Regions from separate parts of the Paenibacillus sp. B2(2019) genome, predicted to be linked through region 2. Evidence: predicted binding sites of a transcription regulator. Region 2 holds the regulator's gene; the other holds the start of a gene.

Region 1 (8,641 bases), on a different contig from region 2:
TACATGGTGCTTTCTACTCTGAAGGTCCAGCTGAAGAACTAGAAATGGAGCATCGCCATCTTTTGGTAATGATGAATTTTTTTGCGTCCCTTCTTTTGAAGCACTCGATGTTGAAGGGCATAATAGGGCGCCTGAAAAAGCACAATAGATTAAAGAAGATGCAATTCTACGCTCTAAAAAGTTAGCTGAGAATTTCTAAGTAACAGCGAGATTGGTTAATAATAAAAAAATAAAGGTAGGCGTTTTTAATGGAGACAAAACAAGACACCCTTGTATATGTATGGGATGCATATTGTGGATGGTGCTATGGATTTTCAGAAAGTATTGGAGGTTTTTACAAAAATCACCCTGAAATTCCGTTAACTGTTTTATCCGGAGGATTATTTTTAGATAATCTGCCAATAAAAAAATTCTCATATATATCAGAAGGTAATAAAAGAATTAATAAACTTACTGGTGCAGAATTTGGGCCTTCATATCAGGCTTTGTTGTCAGAAGGTACTTTTACAATGAATTCAAAAGATGCTGCAATTGGCTTTTCAGCTTTACGTTCATTAGCACCGAACCGTTTGTTAGAATTTACTTCTGCCATGCAAAAAGCGTTTTATTATAATGGAAAAAGTCTGAGTGACCCTGAAACATATCGTAAGATAGCTATTGATCATCATTTGGATCCTGAACAAGTACTAGAGCGACTAAAATCTCAAGAAACTATAATAGATGTTCAAAATGATTTCAACACGGTTCAACAACTTGGTATAAATAGCTATCCCTCTTTACTTCTACACAAGGATAACCAATTAATTCCTATTGGTGGCGGAGTAATGACGTCGGATAAAATTGAAGCACGGTTTAAAGATTGTTATTAAGGATTTTAATTAAAAGTACTGGTATTTATAACTCACTTTCAACTAATAAAACTTCATTGATTATTAAATAACTTCACCAAAAAGGAGATAAAATTCTATGTTTAAAACAATCGAAATGAATCAAAATGATGTGAAATTGACGATATTTAGTTCTGAAGAAAATAGTTTTATGGTGACTGCAACCTTAGTTGAAAAAGCAGGACATGCATTCTTAATAAATACGAAATTTACTCAATCCGATTCGAAAGAAATTGTTGATTACCTAAATAAAAATAACTTATATTTAGATAAAATTTTTATTATTCATGGAGATCCGGACTACTACTTTGGGTTAGAAAGTATTAAAGCAGCGTTTCCAGAAGCCATTGCGTATGCCACAGAATCCACTGTTGAACATATTGTTCATTCTGTCTTAGGTAAATTAAAAGTCTGGAAAGATGCACTTGGAGAGAACGCACCAAGTAATGTTGTATTGCCTCAAGTATTTACAGAAAAAACCATTGACTTTCAAGGTTTAACTTTTGAACTTGTAGGTTTAGATAATTACAGAACTAGCTTATTTAACAGAGAATTGAAATTATTGATTGGTGGCATTGATATTTTCAACGAAATACATGTTTTCATAGCAGATACTAGCTCAAAAGAAGCAATGGAAGCTTGGATTGAGAACTTGAAAGTGTTACAAGGGTTAAATGCTAACATAATCGTACCAAGCCATGGTTCAATTGAAAAATCCTTAGATAATCAAGCACTTATTGCAACTATCAATTATCTAAAAACTGCAATTAAAGCTTCTGAAGAAAGTAAAACTTCTACGGATTTTGTTGCAAAGCTTGAAGCAGCATATCCAGGCTATGCAAATAAAGGCGTATTAGAATTAAGTGCAAAAGTTGTAACGAAAGAAATTCCTTGGGGGTAATGTTATGAATATATACCAAAAATTATTACATGAAACGTATGTATTAACCGGTGAAGGAAAATTGGATGCCTTCAAAATGTATTTAAGTGATAATGTATCTTGGACAGAAGCTGCTGGATTTCCTTATGCGGGTACTTATGTAGGTCCAGATGAAGTAGTGAAAAACGTACATGAACGCCTTGGAACCGAATGGGATGGCTATTCTGCAAAAGATGAAATCTATGCGTTTAATAATCACACTGTTATCGTCTACGGAAAATATAGTGGAACGTATAAAGCAACAGGAAAATCATTTATAGCAGACTTTTGCCATCTATATGAATTTGATGAGAATGATAAGGTTAAAAAATTTATTCAAATCGTGGACAGCGCAACTGTCAATAATGCATTAAGTTCAAATTAGTTGTTTGTAACTTAACTTGTATACGGGGTAGCGTCAGGATAACCGTATTTTCCTGACGCTACCCCATCGCTATCAAGCTAAGGTTTTACACTACCCATAAAGCAAAAAAAGACGTTATCCTTTCTGTAGAATTATAGGAAAGGATGGCGTTTCTTTATGAATCTTTCGATTCTTGACGAACTTCAGGGTCTGTCAAATCTTTTGTGTAAACTCTCTTAACAGACTCCGCTGATCGCTTTCATGTCCATGGCTATGTTATTGTGGCCCTGCAAGAGGTTCGTAAAACGATACAGAGTGAGCTTTCGCCACGGGCAAAAGCATGGCTCAAAGCCAACCATCGTCTCTTTAATCTCCAAGTGGAATCTCTATCTGCAGAGAGTAAGAAAACGCTGGATGAATTACTCGGTTACTCTCCGCTCCTACGAAAATGTTGGGAACGGAAAGAAGCTTTTACTACTTGGTATAACTATTCACCCAATGCCGAAGCTGCAACGAATGGATTTAACCGTTGGTGTGAACAGGGCGTGGTTTGAAAAAGATGCGTATTTGGAAAAATGAGATCATCAACTACCATCGCTGCCGATGGACGAATGCAACTATAGAAGGTAGGGGATGCCTTTTAAGTTAATGTCATCAAAAGTAGAGTTGAACAAGTAATTTATCGGATTCTTAACTAGGAGCTCTCCTGTCATACCCTCTAGAAAATCTGAAAGATTAATGACTATATCGTTTATGTTAGTGTTTTGTTCAGAAGAGACTAAGTTTTTGATGATATCTGTTTCCTACAGTCAATCTATTCATTGTCTTTAATTTTTTTGATAGATACTTCGTTTTTTTCTATTATCACTTCATAGTCAACAATTATTCCTTTTCTAAAAATTTCGGTGAATTCTCTACTTACTGAGTAATTTTTTCCGATTGAGTGTAACCTTAAATACATGTTTTCCATTTTTCATCCGGAACTTTGCAACTTCTCCAAGTTTAATATTACTATCGATCAAAGAGTCCATTTGGATGGTATCTTTTTCATCAACAGTAACAACTACGCTTTTTAAATCCAACGGACTGTTATTTGTAATCATCAGATTATACTCTTCATCCTTAGCTGTTGGTGTATCACTTAAAGTATCTGAGTTGTTTTTTTACAACCCGATAATAAGACTATAAACAACATAAAAATAGTTAGCCATCTCTTCTTTGTCAATTAAGTCGCCTCTCATTCTGATTATCTAATGCGTTGGCAAGAAATTAAAAAAACATATTGGTTCAAATGGCGCTAAACATCTGAAATCATAGAGATTTGGAAAGAGCGACTTTCAGAGGAGGAGTATGGATTTCGCTTGTGGGCGGGCATCATGGTCGAGGTCTTAACCGGGGAAGAGGAACTTGCTAGTAAATTGGGTACCTTTCATGACAAAACTCCATAATTAAAGGAGTAAATCCTGTGCGCTTAATAATTGTTCTAAATACAATTCCCTTTTGAAAATAATCAAGAAAAACAAAAAAACCTTGATTTCTCAAGGTTTTCACTGTGATGCCGAGGACGGGGGTCGAACCCGTACGGTACTCACGTACCGCAGGATTTTAAGTCCTGTGCGTCTGCCTGTTCCGCCACCCCGGCATATTATGTGTTGAAGCTTCATACGATGTTTACGTATAACGCGACAAGAAATATAATATCATGAATATCGATAACGCGCAATCCCTTTTTCAAAAAAAGTTTTATCACATTAAAAATAACCCGTCCCAGCATATGCCGACACGGGTTATTAGGCATGCCGATTATCTGCGTTCGTCACTTCTGCTTCTCATTCCGACGAGGCCCAAGAGTCCAAGCAATCCGAGCCAGCCCCAGTTAGATCCTCTGCTGGTAGTCCCAGTATTTGTAGTTGTGCTGGTTGCCCGATATCTACCATCCGTTGTAGTGTTGGATAGTGGAGTTACCGTATTTCTGTTGTAGTTATCCCGGGTGTAATTTTCATTGTAGTTATTGGTGTTAGGTCTATAATTTTCCCCTGTGCGGATCTTATCTCTCATAATGCTCTCATTCTGATTCATCGTTCCCGTGGTGCCGTTCATTAGATTGCCATCCGTATTCATCATCCGAGTGTTATTCACGGTACCATCCATACCAGTATTAGCGTTGGGGATACCGCCTAAAGCTGCTGATCCGATGGCATTAGATGCATAGCTAGCTCCCATTATACTCATTGACAGTACAGTACCGCATGCAAGGCTTGTTATCAGCTTGTTCACAGTGTTATGCCTCCCTTTATAATTAGTGATCACTGATAATTTCCCCTTGGGTGGCACTGTCTATACATGAATAGCTTTACTCTTTTACTACATTCACTGTCTTGCTTGCTGCGTCATACGTAACCTTTGCTCCAAGCGCCTCAGCCAGAGCACGCACGGGTACATATGTTATGCCGGTATCAAGAACACCATCCGTAAGTTTAGTGCCGTTTAAGGTTATCGTTACTTTAACGTCTTTGTTCACCTGGTCATCCTCCCCAGTAATTCTTTTTAAAGCTTCATTGACCTGATCCGTCGTAGGACGTTTACCTGCCCGAAGTTGAGTCGTGGTTAAGCCGAAGGCCATTTGCAGATGGGAATAATCTTTAAAAGACGTCCAGTCTCCTCCCCACTCAAGCCCTAGCTGTTTTCCCACCTGTACAACCTCTTGCCAGTCCGCTATTTTATCTTTATCACCATCACGATTCATATCCCAGGAAAGACTTTTTCCATCCGGCAGCAAAAGCGCAAAATCAAACGCAAGGCCATAATTGTGATAGCTGGTTCCACCCTTGGCGTTGGTAACTACAGGTCCAGGCTTACTTCTCCCCTGCGCATACAAGGCATTTTGTTCAGCAATCGACCGCAATCCCTGAGTAATAACGATGGGTACTCCTCTGGCATAGCTTTGCTGTATCAAAGCCTTCGCCCCTGCTGCCAAAACAGGATGAAGCCCAGCAAGCCTCGCCGCCGATTTGTCCCTCACTTGATCTAAAGTCAGCATAGAATCACCCCTTGGTATAATCAATGATCCCGCTTCCCCATTCGCTTGTACTAATACCCCTGCTTGCCTTAGCATACAAGCATAAACGTCTTCGGCGTCCCTATAAGGAAGGACGATAAGCGTTTAAGCGAGAAATATAAGACATAAAGGATAGGTGCATAACTTATACTTTCTTATATTTTAAAAAAAGACCCCGGTATCCCCGAGATCTCCCCTGAAAAGCACCTATTCATAGCTTCTTCACCTTGGATCATTTCTACAAAAAAGGGCAAAATATTAGCGAAAGGTGGGAACACATATGGACATTCATAGCGATAGCTATAAAGTTGCTGCCCTGAGCGAGCAGGAAGAAGCACTCGAAATTATTCGAAATGCCGAAGCTTCCATTGCAAATCTGACCGGCAACCCAACGGTGACCCTAATTGCTTATGAAAAAAGTGAAGTCAGCGGTTCTCAGCATTAGACGATGTAAACCTCCACTAGATCATCTACATTGATCCACTTCCATTCCTCCGCCCACTGCAGCTTAAACTCACGCGAGTGGGTGTGAATGGAAGTCACAAAACCACTAATTGTCGTATTCTCAAAAGGATCAAACACCACAACAGTGACGCGCACATGACTCCGTAACGATAAAGCAAGTGTACATTCGATCTCCTCCAGCTTCTGCTCATCTAGAATAGGCTTAATGCGGCGCAGGGTCTCCCGTTCATCCCTAATAATTCTTACCTTGTGCTCCGGCAGCATCATGCGACTGCTTTCCCACAGTCCGTTTTTCTCCAGCTTTTTGCCCATGGTAACCCCTCCCTAATTTCTATACTTATTCCGCTACACACGAACGTATGTTTGTATTATATCCACACCTTCGCTGAATAATCAATAATCAGGAAAAAGATACCACTTTAAAATCCTCCTCTTTTATCTAAAAGTTGTATAATAATTAATATCTAAATGAGAGGAGCTTTCCAATTGAAAAAAAACAATGCCCTGCTCATCCTAATTCCCGTATTATTCCTGTGTCTATACCCCCTCGTATATCGAAGCAGTACCCTCTCAGACCTCACAAAAGGAATCGTAGCTGGCTTATTTATAGGATTGGCAGTGTTACCTCTACTCAAGCTCAAAATCGCATCAAAAAGACGCTGACAGTTGAACTGTTCAGCGCCTAAATTTCGATCTATTCTTGAACTTTCTCTGATTCAGCGGTGGACTGACCATCAGCATCGATGAGTCCTGTTGCTTCTCTTGCTTCATTAAGCTTGGAAATGCCGTATAGCATCGCGACGTCAGCGTTCTGATTCAATTCCTCGAACTTCTCAGCAGTGACCTCTGCGGAATCAGCACCTTGAGAGGCCTGTTCTTTTAGAGAATAAGCACTTTGAAAAGCAATTTTGGACTCATCAAGCAGTTTACGAATGTCTTCGGGCAAGCTAGAGGAAATTTTCACTTTCTCAGCCTGATTGGATAGGTCTGTTGCGGTCTTTTGGAATTCGTTAATCTTCTTCTCCAACTGCCTGTCCGAAAGTTCTCCTGCTGAATAAGCAGCAATAGCTTCGTTGAACTCCGCTAAAGATGATTTTCCTAATTCATCAAGTTTAGACATTTCATTGTAGAAGTTTTGTACGGTTTCCTGCACTTCTTCTTCCGAGGCAGGAGCCGATGAAGTTGAATTATTATTGCTGCAGGCGCTAAGGATGACAGTCAGCATTAGCGTTCCTATTAGTAACACTTTTTTCATTATTTATCCCTCCACTTAACAGAATAATGTCGGTTTGTGTAAAGCGCAAATGAAATTTATGTAAAATGACTATTATGTTATAATTATTTCAATTGTAATCAGGGAAGGAGAGTATTTATGCCTTATTGCACAACCTGCGGATCAGAATATAAGCAGGGCGCTAAATTTTGTGGAGAATGCGGATCTAGCATTGACGGCACTGCTCCAGTGACCGCCCGCCGTCCATCAGCAAATCCAAACGCTACTCAAGAAGTCGTGCTCTGGAAAGGCAAACCAGCCAGTATCTCTGATCGCCTCAAAGGAATCGTACGCCTAAACACGACTACGTACACCATTACAAGCCAGCGCATTATGGTAAAGACTGGACTTATCGGTAAAAATGTCGAAGAAATCGAATTACTGCGTGTACGCGATTTATCCGTAGCACAATCTATCATGGACCGGATGCTCGGCATCGGTACATTAACTGTATTTTCTGATGATGCCTCAGCGCCTCAGCTTCTTTTCCGAAAAATCCATGATGCCCAAACCGTCAAAGATGTTCTGCGCAAAGCTGTTCGTGACGAGAAGATCGCCAACAACATTAGCTACCGTGAACAAATCTAAGAACCTTTCACATTAAAAAAGCCCCGAAATCCGGGGCTTTTTCGCTAATATTCCGATGCTCGAATCAGTTCGGATATCGTCTTATGGAAGATAAAAAGCTCCTGCTGGAATAATCCCTTTGAGTTGGCTAGGACTTTCCCACTGCAATACAATTCGCGCGTCCCCCTCATTCTCATAGTACTCCACCTTTACTTCATGCAGCTTACCTGCAATCAGATTTACACTGCCTTTTCGCTCCTGTCCACTCTGATTCACCCAGCTATCAATGATCAGCCCTCCATCAATCCACACCCGTACCCCGTCATCAGAGGAGGAGTAAATGGTATAGGTTTCACTATAGGCTGCAGTCAGTTTTCCACTCCACCGTACAGAGAAAGCGTCGACACGAATGGCTGGATCAGGGGAACCCTGTTTCCACGAAAATTGGATGTTAGCATCGGTTCGCGTCAGCGCAGGTGCGCCGCTAAGAGTCATGTTATTGTAATATTGCCCCCATAGTCCACTCTGCAGCACACTGTCTCCCTTAGCGGCTACAATTGCCGCCTCAGCAGCATACTCTTCCCGCGTGAATACAAAGCTGTCATTCATAAAGGCTCTAATTACCGCATCGGTATTCTTCTCATAAAGAAGCTTGCCCCAGGTCATCTGATAAGACCATTTGGGCTGTGATTTAGATAGTAGTGCAGGGGACGGTAGCTCTCCATTTTCTCCAATCGCGATCACTTTTCCACGACCCAGATCCCATAGACTATCATAGTGACTCCCCTTAAAATCCCCATCATAGATATCTAGTGCCAGCACATCTACTTTGTCACCGCTTGGGTAGTATTCGGCAGGGTCATCACTCCACTGATTTTTGGCGTTTGGGCTCCAGACCCACAATAAATTATGCAGCTTATGATAGCTTGTAAAACGGTCAAACATAAGGTTCCACAGTCCCACGTAGTTGATCTTCTTCCCCCACCAGAACCATCCGCCATTCATTTCATGATACGGCCGCCAGAGCACAGGAACACCTGCATCATTTAGTTTTTTTAAAGAAAGGGCTATCTTATCCAGATCAGCGATCAGTGCGTTGTACTGAGAG
Region 2 (8,641 bases):
CCCTCTACTAGTCCGGCAGATTTAGTGGCTTCTTTAGAAAAGATTGCGCAAATTCCAAATGTATCTCAAGTATTCGGCTCTCATAATACGTTGGGTCTAGATCCAGCTATTTTGCAAGTGGTTATGAAGGCAGTTCGTGAATTACGTGAACGGGATCTTGTTGCTCATGGTACGGGCATTCATCAATTTAACGGATTTAGTGTGCAATTTTAAAATGAATGTTGGATGCAGCGAAAACGGCCCTCTCAAAAGGACCGTTTTTTTGTCTTTCCTTAAGGTTTTCAAAATTTCTAATTGGGAAAGGTAAAGTGAAGTAATAATAGGCGGAAGGGGGGCATTCATTCGGATACGATCGACCTGAAGAACGCATGTAATTGTTGGACTTGGGAGTAAGCTTCTTTGTATTGATTATCGGATTGTTGAATGGGCAATAAGCCTGGCAAGAAGGAAATACTATACACAGGTATTTCATTGCTGTTCATATATATTTTAAGCGTAAGTTCCTCAATAACATCAGCCTCTTCGTCACCGCTATTAACCACATTAATATCCGCACTTGAAGCAGTTGATTTGCTGTTTTGTTGTCTTTTAGATACTTTTGAAAGGGTTAGTGCGTTAACAACAATCTCTGATCCCATTATATTGTCGAACGAGTATAGCTTTGCTATTGCCTTTTTGCTTGTTTTCGGATTGCTGGTACCTATTGCTATTTTTTTATAAGGTTCATTAAGGGCGATCAAGTGAGATTGATTGGGCGGAATGAATGTTTTGGTGAATATAATATTAAAAGATGAGGTTGCGTTTAACAGCTTAGAAAGTTCAGAAGAAGTAGATAGTTTTTTTAATTCTATAATAACGGCACTTAGAATTAAGACTCCTCCTACAATGGCAAACATATACATCAAGAAAATCAGCATGTAATCACACCTCCAATGATCTCAGTAGAGCAAGATTTATTGCTTATTGAAAGATATGCCTGAATTCTCTCTACTAGTATCTGTTAAGAGCGAAAATCGTGGGAATTTAGGAAACGACTACTGATTAGAAAAAGAGAAAGCACCCAGAGATCTGCCGATTTTGCAAGCTGAGTGCAAAATTGGGGCAACTGCTGGAGTGCTTTGTTGAGAGCATTTAAAATAAATATGTCAAAATCATAAGAAATTGAAGGCTGTGATTTGATCAGTATAAACAATTAGCTGTTTGTATTCGATCGGAGATTCATAGTGAGTATAGGGTCTTACAGAAACATCATTAAGGACTACAAAGTTATAGCTGAAATTTTTATCGGGATGTTCCGCACCTAAATAAGATATGTATTCATCTACAATGACATCATCCATTAGAGATTTTAAGTCAAAAACATCCTCTTTATTGGAGGTGGAAGGGGAGATGGTCCCTTGAATACTGCCGAATGAGGTGAGTAAATTTACTTTTTTTCCACTCGCTTGATCGTTATTTAACAATAAGCCAGAGAGTTTAACAAGTGCATCGACTTTAAAATCGACGAGGGTTCTAATTTTTGAGTTGTTCAAAACGAGACACTTCCTTTCAATTTGAAATCCTGTTAACATTATTCGACATATAACCACATAATTCCTATTAGGTCATCAAAAATACATAAATACAAACACGCCCCCTCCAGTGAACCATGAGTGAGGCGTGTTTATCTATAGAGATAGATTTAATTCCTGATCGTTACTCGTGTTCCAATCGGTACAATCGCAGCTAGTGCTAACACATCTTCATTGTACATACGAATACAACCGTGGGATACTTCGTGCCCTATGGATGAGGGATCATTATTTCCATGTATCCCATAGTGAGGCTTAGATAGCCCCATCCAAAAGACCCCAAATGGACCACCTGGATCGGGTTGTTTGTTGATGATTGTGAATTCACCGAGTGGTGATTGAGTTAACATTTTACCGATTCCGACTGGGAAGCCCCTGATCACAATGTCGTTATCAAGAAGATAAAGCATACGCTGCGTCAGATCAACTATAATCCGGTAATTTGGCATTGTGCAACACTCCTTTCTAATTAAGATATGAGCAGGATGCCTAAACGGTTATTCATTAAAAATGGTCATTTTAGCTTATGGGAACAAATGTTCTATGATTGATAAATAGGGTTTGATAACAGTTAAAAAGCTGTTCTGCATTTGCAGAACAGCTTTTTAAAAAATAAAAGAAAGTTTTATTTTTACGATATACCCTATCCTTATACTTCTCGTAGAAACGGATACCGTCCTTTAAAGGGCGGTATCCGTTTTCGCATGGTAGGAGTGCATACTTAGTGGATATCTCGAAATAATCCGATAACTCTGCCGAGAATGGTTACGCGATTAAGGCGAAGAGGCTCGTACGCCGGATTCTCCGGCTGAAGACGTATATGATCACGTTCTTTATAAAAAGTCTTAACGGTTGCTTCATCTTCTTCGGTCATAGCTACAACGATATCTCCGTTATCAGCCGTTTGTTGTTGACGAACAATAACATAGTCGCCATTCATAATCCCAGCTTCGACCATACTGTCACCTTGAACCGATAACATAAATACTTTGTTATCTCCAACATAGTGAGTTGGAAGCGGGAAGTAGTCTTCAATATTCTCAGTAGCAGTGATAGGAACCCCGGCGGTAACCTTACCTACGACAGGAATGCGAGCGACGGTTTGCGCGAAATGATGGACATTCTCGGAATCCTCTTGGCCAAGCAATTCTATCGCACGAGGCTTCGTTGGATCTCGACGGATAAGTCCCTTCTTCTCTAGCCGATCCAAATGACCGTGAACTGTGGAGCTGGAAGCAAGACCAACAGCTTCTCCAATCTCCCGGACGGAAGGAGGATAACCCTTGCTGCGGACTTCGCTACGTATAAATTCCAGGATCGCCAGCTGGCGACTTGAAATCTTTGACATTGGAATCAACCCCATATAGTAATGTTTGGGAAAATTATAACATAGAACTACCGTTCGCACAAACATAAGTTCTAACTATTATAAATATTAATTCGAAAGAGTTAATAAATGGTAGTCTTGTATTGATTGCGTTTCCTTCATCTAAACGATAAGAGTGATTCTTTATATGAAGAATATGGTAAATAGTAACCTCTGAAAAAAAGAGAACAATTGTTCTAAAATAGTATTGAACAAAACACATGTTCGTGTTATTATAATTTCAAAAGTAAGAACAAGTGTTTGGAGGATGATATTCATGTTAAAATACAGTACATACCGTAGCATCTACGATAAAGCCCCAGTGGTTGAATCTTTAGGACATAATCCTATTACCCGTTATTCAGCTCAGATTAAAGAGATTACAGAGTTTTTGCTTGAAGGCTTGATGCGTTTGTTCCGTAGAGATTTTGTTATTAAACTGACATTGATCATCGTGCTCGTACTATCAGGACTTACAGTAGTAGGTAATGTATTTGCAGGATCTACTACTTTAATGAAGGATGAGAAGCGCGTAGTGGTTGAACGTGGAGATACACTTTGGAGTATTGCTCTTGAGAATAAACCTTCTGATATGAAAACGGCTGTATATATAGAAGGAATTAAAAAATCCAATGGCATTAAAGGTAGTCAGATTAATGCTGGAGATATTCTCACTTTACCTATATATTAATATTCTAAGAACATAATAAGAGGACATGAAGAGCTTGCAGGGAGTAAACCTTGACAAGCTCTTTTTCTCATGGCAGAGTTAGAATTAATTTATAAGGGGAGGGAAAGTTTTGAATATTGATGAGTTGGTCGCGCGTATTAACGAATTGGCACGCAAACAGAAGAGCGTAGGCCTTAATCAAGAGGAAACGGCGGAACGCGCCAAGCTTCGTGAAATTTATTTGGGGAATATTCGCAATAACTTCCGAGCACAATTGAATACGATTGAATTGGTCGATAATGATGAGCATGAACAAGGTAACAAGGGGCGTAAGCATTAACACCCTGTTCCTTTTCATAGATATTACTGGATGACTAGGGGGAACGCATATGGCCCGTTCTTGGGAAAGAATGGTTCAACGCAACACGCAGCAAATTAATAAGCAAAGAAAGAAACAGGGGAAGGAAACGATTTACGCATCTAAATCTAAATCTCCTGGTAAGAACAGTGAAACCTTTAAAGGCCGTAACATTGCATTTCCAGTAGTGTTATTAGTGCTTGGTACTATGTTTTGGATGGTTGGTTCAGTGGACCAGGCCAAAGGTAATGGTATGCTAATGAACTGGTTAGGAGTCGTTTTGTACTACTTACTAGCGGCACTTCTGTTCTTCCGACGTCCGTACTTGAAGGTAGAGAATGCTAGACTATCTACTATAAAATTCAACCGCGAACGTTATCTGCCAGCTTCTGATATTGAGAAAATCATCCTTTCGCGTGGAGCTGTTGTAATTAAGCATAAAGGCAAACGCACGAAATGGATTTTTACCAGACTTATGAATCGTTATGATACCAATGCAATGGGGACTCGACTGGAAGCATTCGCAAAAGCTCACCAAATTGAAGTAGTTCACGAATAGAAATTAACCAGCCATGGGAGAGGGAGACCTGTAATGCCAATTTCCGCCGTACTATTTGACCTTGATGATACACTGCTCTGGGATGATCGGAGCGTTAATGAAGCATTTCGTTCTGCATGTGAAGCCGCTGGGGATACGATTGATCCACAAGAACTGGAACTTGCGGTGCGTAAAGAAGCCATTGGACTATATGAATCCTACGAAACGAACCCGTTTACAAAGATGATTGGGATTAATCCGTTTGAAGCACTTTGGGGGAACTTTACTGCAGGTGAACAGCCGGAATTCCGTCAATTGGAGCAGCTTGCACCGGGATATCGTAAAGAGGCATGGCGTCGCGGTCTTGCAGCACTTGGTGTAGAGGACGAAGCTCTTGCTGAGACATTAGCAACCAAATTCGCAGCAGAGCGTAGAAATCGACCTTACATCTATGAAGAAACGATTCAGGTGCTTGAAGAACTGAAGGGGAAAGTGAAGCTATTGCTTCTGACTAATGGATGCCCTGCATTGCAACAAGAGAAACTAGATGGCGTACCTGAAATCGTTCCTTTCTTTGATCACATCGTGATTTCTGGAAGCTTCGGCAAAGGAAAGCCGGATAAGGAAATTTTTCTGCATGCCCTAGAACTTTTAGATATTGCACCTGAGCAAGGAGTTATGGTCGGAGATAAGCTTACAACGGATATTCGTGGTGGGCTGGCAACAGGTTTGACTACAGTTTGGATTAACAGAAAAGGCAAACAGCCAGATCCGGAAATTCAGCCGGATTATGAAATCAAACATCTTGGAGAGCTTCTTTCATTAGTCCAATCTTTATAAAATTGAGTAGAAGAGGCTTTCATTCATTTAAGCTTTAAGAAGGCAGTGAGTTCCTAGGTTACTAGGAGACTTGCTGTCTTTTTTATATCTACATCATATTTAGTATGTTAGATGAGATTTACTAGTATATGATTTAAGTCACAAGAGTTTAGCTGAATTGATGCGAAATACTGAAAAACCAATAATAATGTGTATAATAGATGGAGAATGTATAACATGAATTGGTAGATTCTTAGTAATCAATTCGACTGGGAGGAATCTAAATGAAGATTTCAAAAACAATAGTTCCTTTATTATTAGGTGCAACACTTTTAGTATTGGGAGGATGTTCATCAGACCAAACTAAACATTCTGGCGTACATAATATGAACATGAACATGGACATGTCTATGGAACCTATCAAGGTCGAGTTACATTTGAATCCTGAAGAGGTTGTTGTAAATCAGAAGGTGACCTTTGAAGCAGTGGTGACGCAAGACAACTTGGCAGTAGATGATGCGAAAGAAGTTCTGTTCGAAATTGTGAGTAAAGATGATAGTGAACAGAAAATTGAATTTAAAGGGAAGCTAGTCAGTGATGGAATCTATCAAGCAGAGGGAACACTAACGAAAGAAGGACAATATATTGTTACATCACACGTAACTGCTAGAACTCAGCATTCTATGCCTAATAAAGAACTCTCTGTAAAACCATAATTAAAAGAATAGCAATTCCGTTGATTACAGATAATGCAGAGTGGAAAGGAAGGCTTTTCGAAATTCCTTTATTCTGCTAAACTTACTCTAATGTTTTACTGGGGGGACTATACGTTGGCTAAATATACACTTGAGGAAAGCTTACAACAAAGAATATTAATTCTAGATGGTGCAATGGGCACAATGATCCAACAGGTGCCTCTGACAGGTGAGGATTTTGGTGGGGAAGAATTGGACGGCTGTAATGAAATGCTAGTATTAACTCGTCCAGAAGTAATTCAGACGATTCATGAGCAGTATCTTGAAGCAGGTGCTGATCTCATTGAAACAAATACATTTGGTGCAACGTCTGTTGTACTTGCTGAATATGATATTCCGCAACGGGCTCGTGAAATTAATCTGGTTGCAGCAAAGCTAGCCCGTAATGCCGTTGATAAATATGATACACCAGATCGTCCCCGCTATGTTGTAGGTGCGATGGGTCCTACAACAAAGACACTCTCTGTTACGGGAGGCGTGACTTTCCAAGAGCTCGTTGATAGCTACGAGGAACAGGCAGTGGCATTGATTGATGGTCAAGTAGATGCGTTATTGCTAGAGACCTCTCAGGATACTCTGAACGTGAAGGCTGGAAGTATAGGTATTCGAAATGCATTTGAGAAGACGGGTATCAAACTGCCAGTGATGATTTCGGGAACAATAGAGCCGATGGGTACCACACTTGCCGGTCAGAACATTGAAGCATTCTATATTTCTTTAGAACATCTGAAGCCTATCTCTATAGGCCTGAACTGTGCGACGGGTCCAGAGTTCATGCGTGATCATATTCGTTCACTTTCTGCAATCTCTTCAGCGGCTGTGAGTTGTTATCCGAACGCTGGACTGCCAGATGAGAATGGGCATTATCATGAATCTCCTGATTCTCTTGCGCGTAAAATTGCTGCGTTTGCAGAAAAGGGATGGCTTAACATTGCGGGAGGTTGTTGCGGAACGACACCGGAACATATCCGTGCTATGTCGGAGGCACTTTCGCAATTCCCTCCACGTCCGCTTGCAGGAAATCATCCACCGGCACTTTCTGGGATTGAGCCTATTTATATTGAGAACGACAACCGTCCATACATGGTTGGTGAACGTACGAATGTATTAGGGTCGCGTAAGTTTAAACGTCTAATCGTCGAAGGTAAATATGAGGAAGCCTCAGAAATTGCCCGTGCACAGGTGAAGAGTGGTGCTCAAGTTATCGACGTCTGCGTGCAAGATCCGGACCGTGATGAGATTGAAGATATTAAGTTGTTTCTAGAATTAGTTGTAAAAAAGGTTAAAGTTCCTTTGATGATCGATACTACCGATCCGAAGGTTATTGATCTGGCATTACAGTACTGTCAAGGTAAGGCGATAATTAACTCCATTAACCTTGAAGATGGTGAAGAAAAATTTGAGCTGGTCACTCCATTGATTCATAAGTATGGCGCAGCTATCGTAGTGGGTACGATTGATGAGACAGGACAAGCAATCAAGGCTACGGACAAACTGGAAGTTGCCAAACGCTCCTACGACTTACTAGTGAACAAATACGGATTAGCTGGAGAAGACCTTATTTTCGACACGCTTGTGTTCCCTGTAGGAACCGGGGATGAACAATATATTGGCTCTGCTAAAGAAACTATTGATGGGATTCGTCTAATCAAAGAAGCACTTCCAGGTGTTCATACGATCTTGGGGATCAGCAACGTTTCCTTTGGATTACCGGAAGCAGGACGTGAAGTGCTGAATTCAGTATTCCTCTATGAGTGCACTAAAGCTGGATTGGATTATGCGATCGTAAATACCGAGAAGGTAGAACGTTATGCGTCTATTCCTGCTGAAGACCGTCGTCTTGCGGAGGAATTAATTTATAATACGAATGACGACACGCTTGCTGCTTTTGTAGCCGCCTTCCGAGGGAAAAAGGTTGAGAAAAAAGAGAAAATTTCTAACCTGTCACTAGAAGAGCGTCTGGCTTCATATGTAGTTGAAGGCACCAAAGAAGGACTTATTCCAGACCTTAATGAGGCGCTTACCAAATCAGGACCCTTGGAGATTATCAATGGCCCGCTAATGGCCGGGATGTCAGAGGTTGGACGGCTGTTTAATAACAATGAGTTGATTGTTGCTGAGGTGCTGCAAAGCGCTGAAGTGATGAAGGCTTCTGTTGGTCATTTAGAGCAGTTTATGAAGAAGGATGAGACAGCGGTAAAAGGTAAGATCATGCTGGCAACTGTAAAAGGCGACGTGCATGATATAGGTAAGAATCTGGTGGAGATCATCTTATCCAATAATGGTTATCAGATCATTAATTTGGGTATAAAAGTACCACCTGAGACCATTATCGAAGCGTTTCGTCGTGAAAAAGCCGATGCAATCGGATTGTCTGGACTACTCGTAAAATCGGCACAGCAGATGGTGCTGACTGCGCAAGACTTACGCACGGCTGGGATTGATGTGCCTATTATGGTAGGTGGTGCTGCCTTGACTCGCAAGTTCACCAAAACACGTATCCGGCCGGAATATGATGGGCTGGTATTATATGCTAAGGATGCTATGGATGGACTCGATATTGC

What was found. Region 2 encodes LexA, which represses DNA repair genes until DNA is damaged. Its sites were predicted from a motif close to CGAACATATGTTCG; they were not measured.
Region 1: the regulator LexA is predicted to act here: its motif matches at 6,046-6,059, upstream of PAENI_RS21460 (YolD-like family protein).

Annotation. Positions count from the first base shown of each region.
Region 1 is NZ_VTZR01000024.1:19,286-27,926, reverse strand. It holds partial or broken gene PAENI_RS32690 (FMN-dependent NADH-azoreductase) at 1-148, shown strand, start outside; gene PAENI_RS21500 (DsbA family protein) at 249-869, shown strand; gene PAENI_RS21495 (MBL fold metallo-hydrolase) at 967-1,788, shown strand; gene PAENI_RS21490 (nuclear transport factor 2 family protein) at 1,793-2,191, shown strand; partial or broken gene PAENI_RS21485 (ISL3 family transposase) at 2,419-2,801, shown strand; gene PAENI_RS21480 (hypothetical protein) at 3,085-3,273, opposite strand; tRNA gene PAENI_RS21475 (tRNA-Leu) at 3,727-3,812, opposite strand; gene PAENI_RS32685 (WGxxGxxG-CTERM domain-containing protein) at 3,974-4,447, opposite strand; gene PAENI_RS21465 (M15 family metallopeptidase) at 4,524-5,210, opposite strand; gene PAENI_RS31945 (hypothetical protein) at 5,509-5,673, shown strand; gene PAENI_RS21460 (YolD-like family protein) at 5,670-6,005, opposite strand; gene PAENI_RS21455 (hypothetical protein) at 6,388-6,948, opposite strand; gene PAENI_RS21450 (PH domain-containing protein) at 7,066-7,554, shown strand; gene PAENI_RS21445 (glycosyl hydrolase) at 7,636-8,641, opposite strand, start outside.
Region 2 is NZ_VTZR01000025.1:288,336-296,976, forward strand. It holds gene PAENI_RS26460 (MBL fold metallo-hydrolase) at 1-213, shown strand, start outside; gene PAENI_RS26465 (hypothetical protein) at 339-917, opposite strand; gene PAENI_RS26470 (hypothetical protein) at 1,152-1,532, opposite strand; gene PAENI_RS26475 (L,D-transpeptidase) at 1,682-2,020, opposite strand; gene lexA (transcriptional repressor LexA) at 2,293-2,919, opposite strand; gene PAENI_RS26485 (LysM peptidoglycan-binding domain-containing protein) at 3,215-3,628, shown strand; gene PAENI_RS26490 (DUF896 domain-containing protein) at 3,738-3,947, shown strand; gene PAENI_RS26495 (hypothetical protein) at 3,997-4,524, shown strand; gene PAENI_RS26500 (HAD family hydrolase) at 4,558-5,343, shown strand; gene PAENI_RS26505 (FixH family protein) at 5,607-6,038, shown strand; gene metH (methionine synthase) at 6,213-8,641, shown strand, end outside.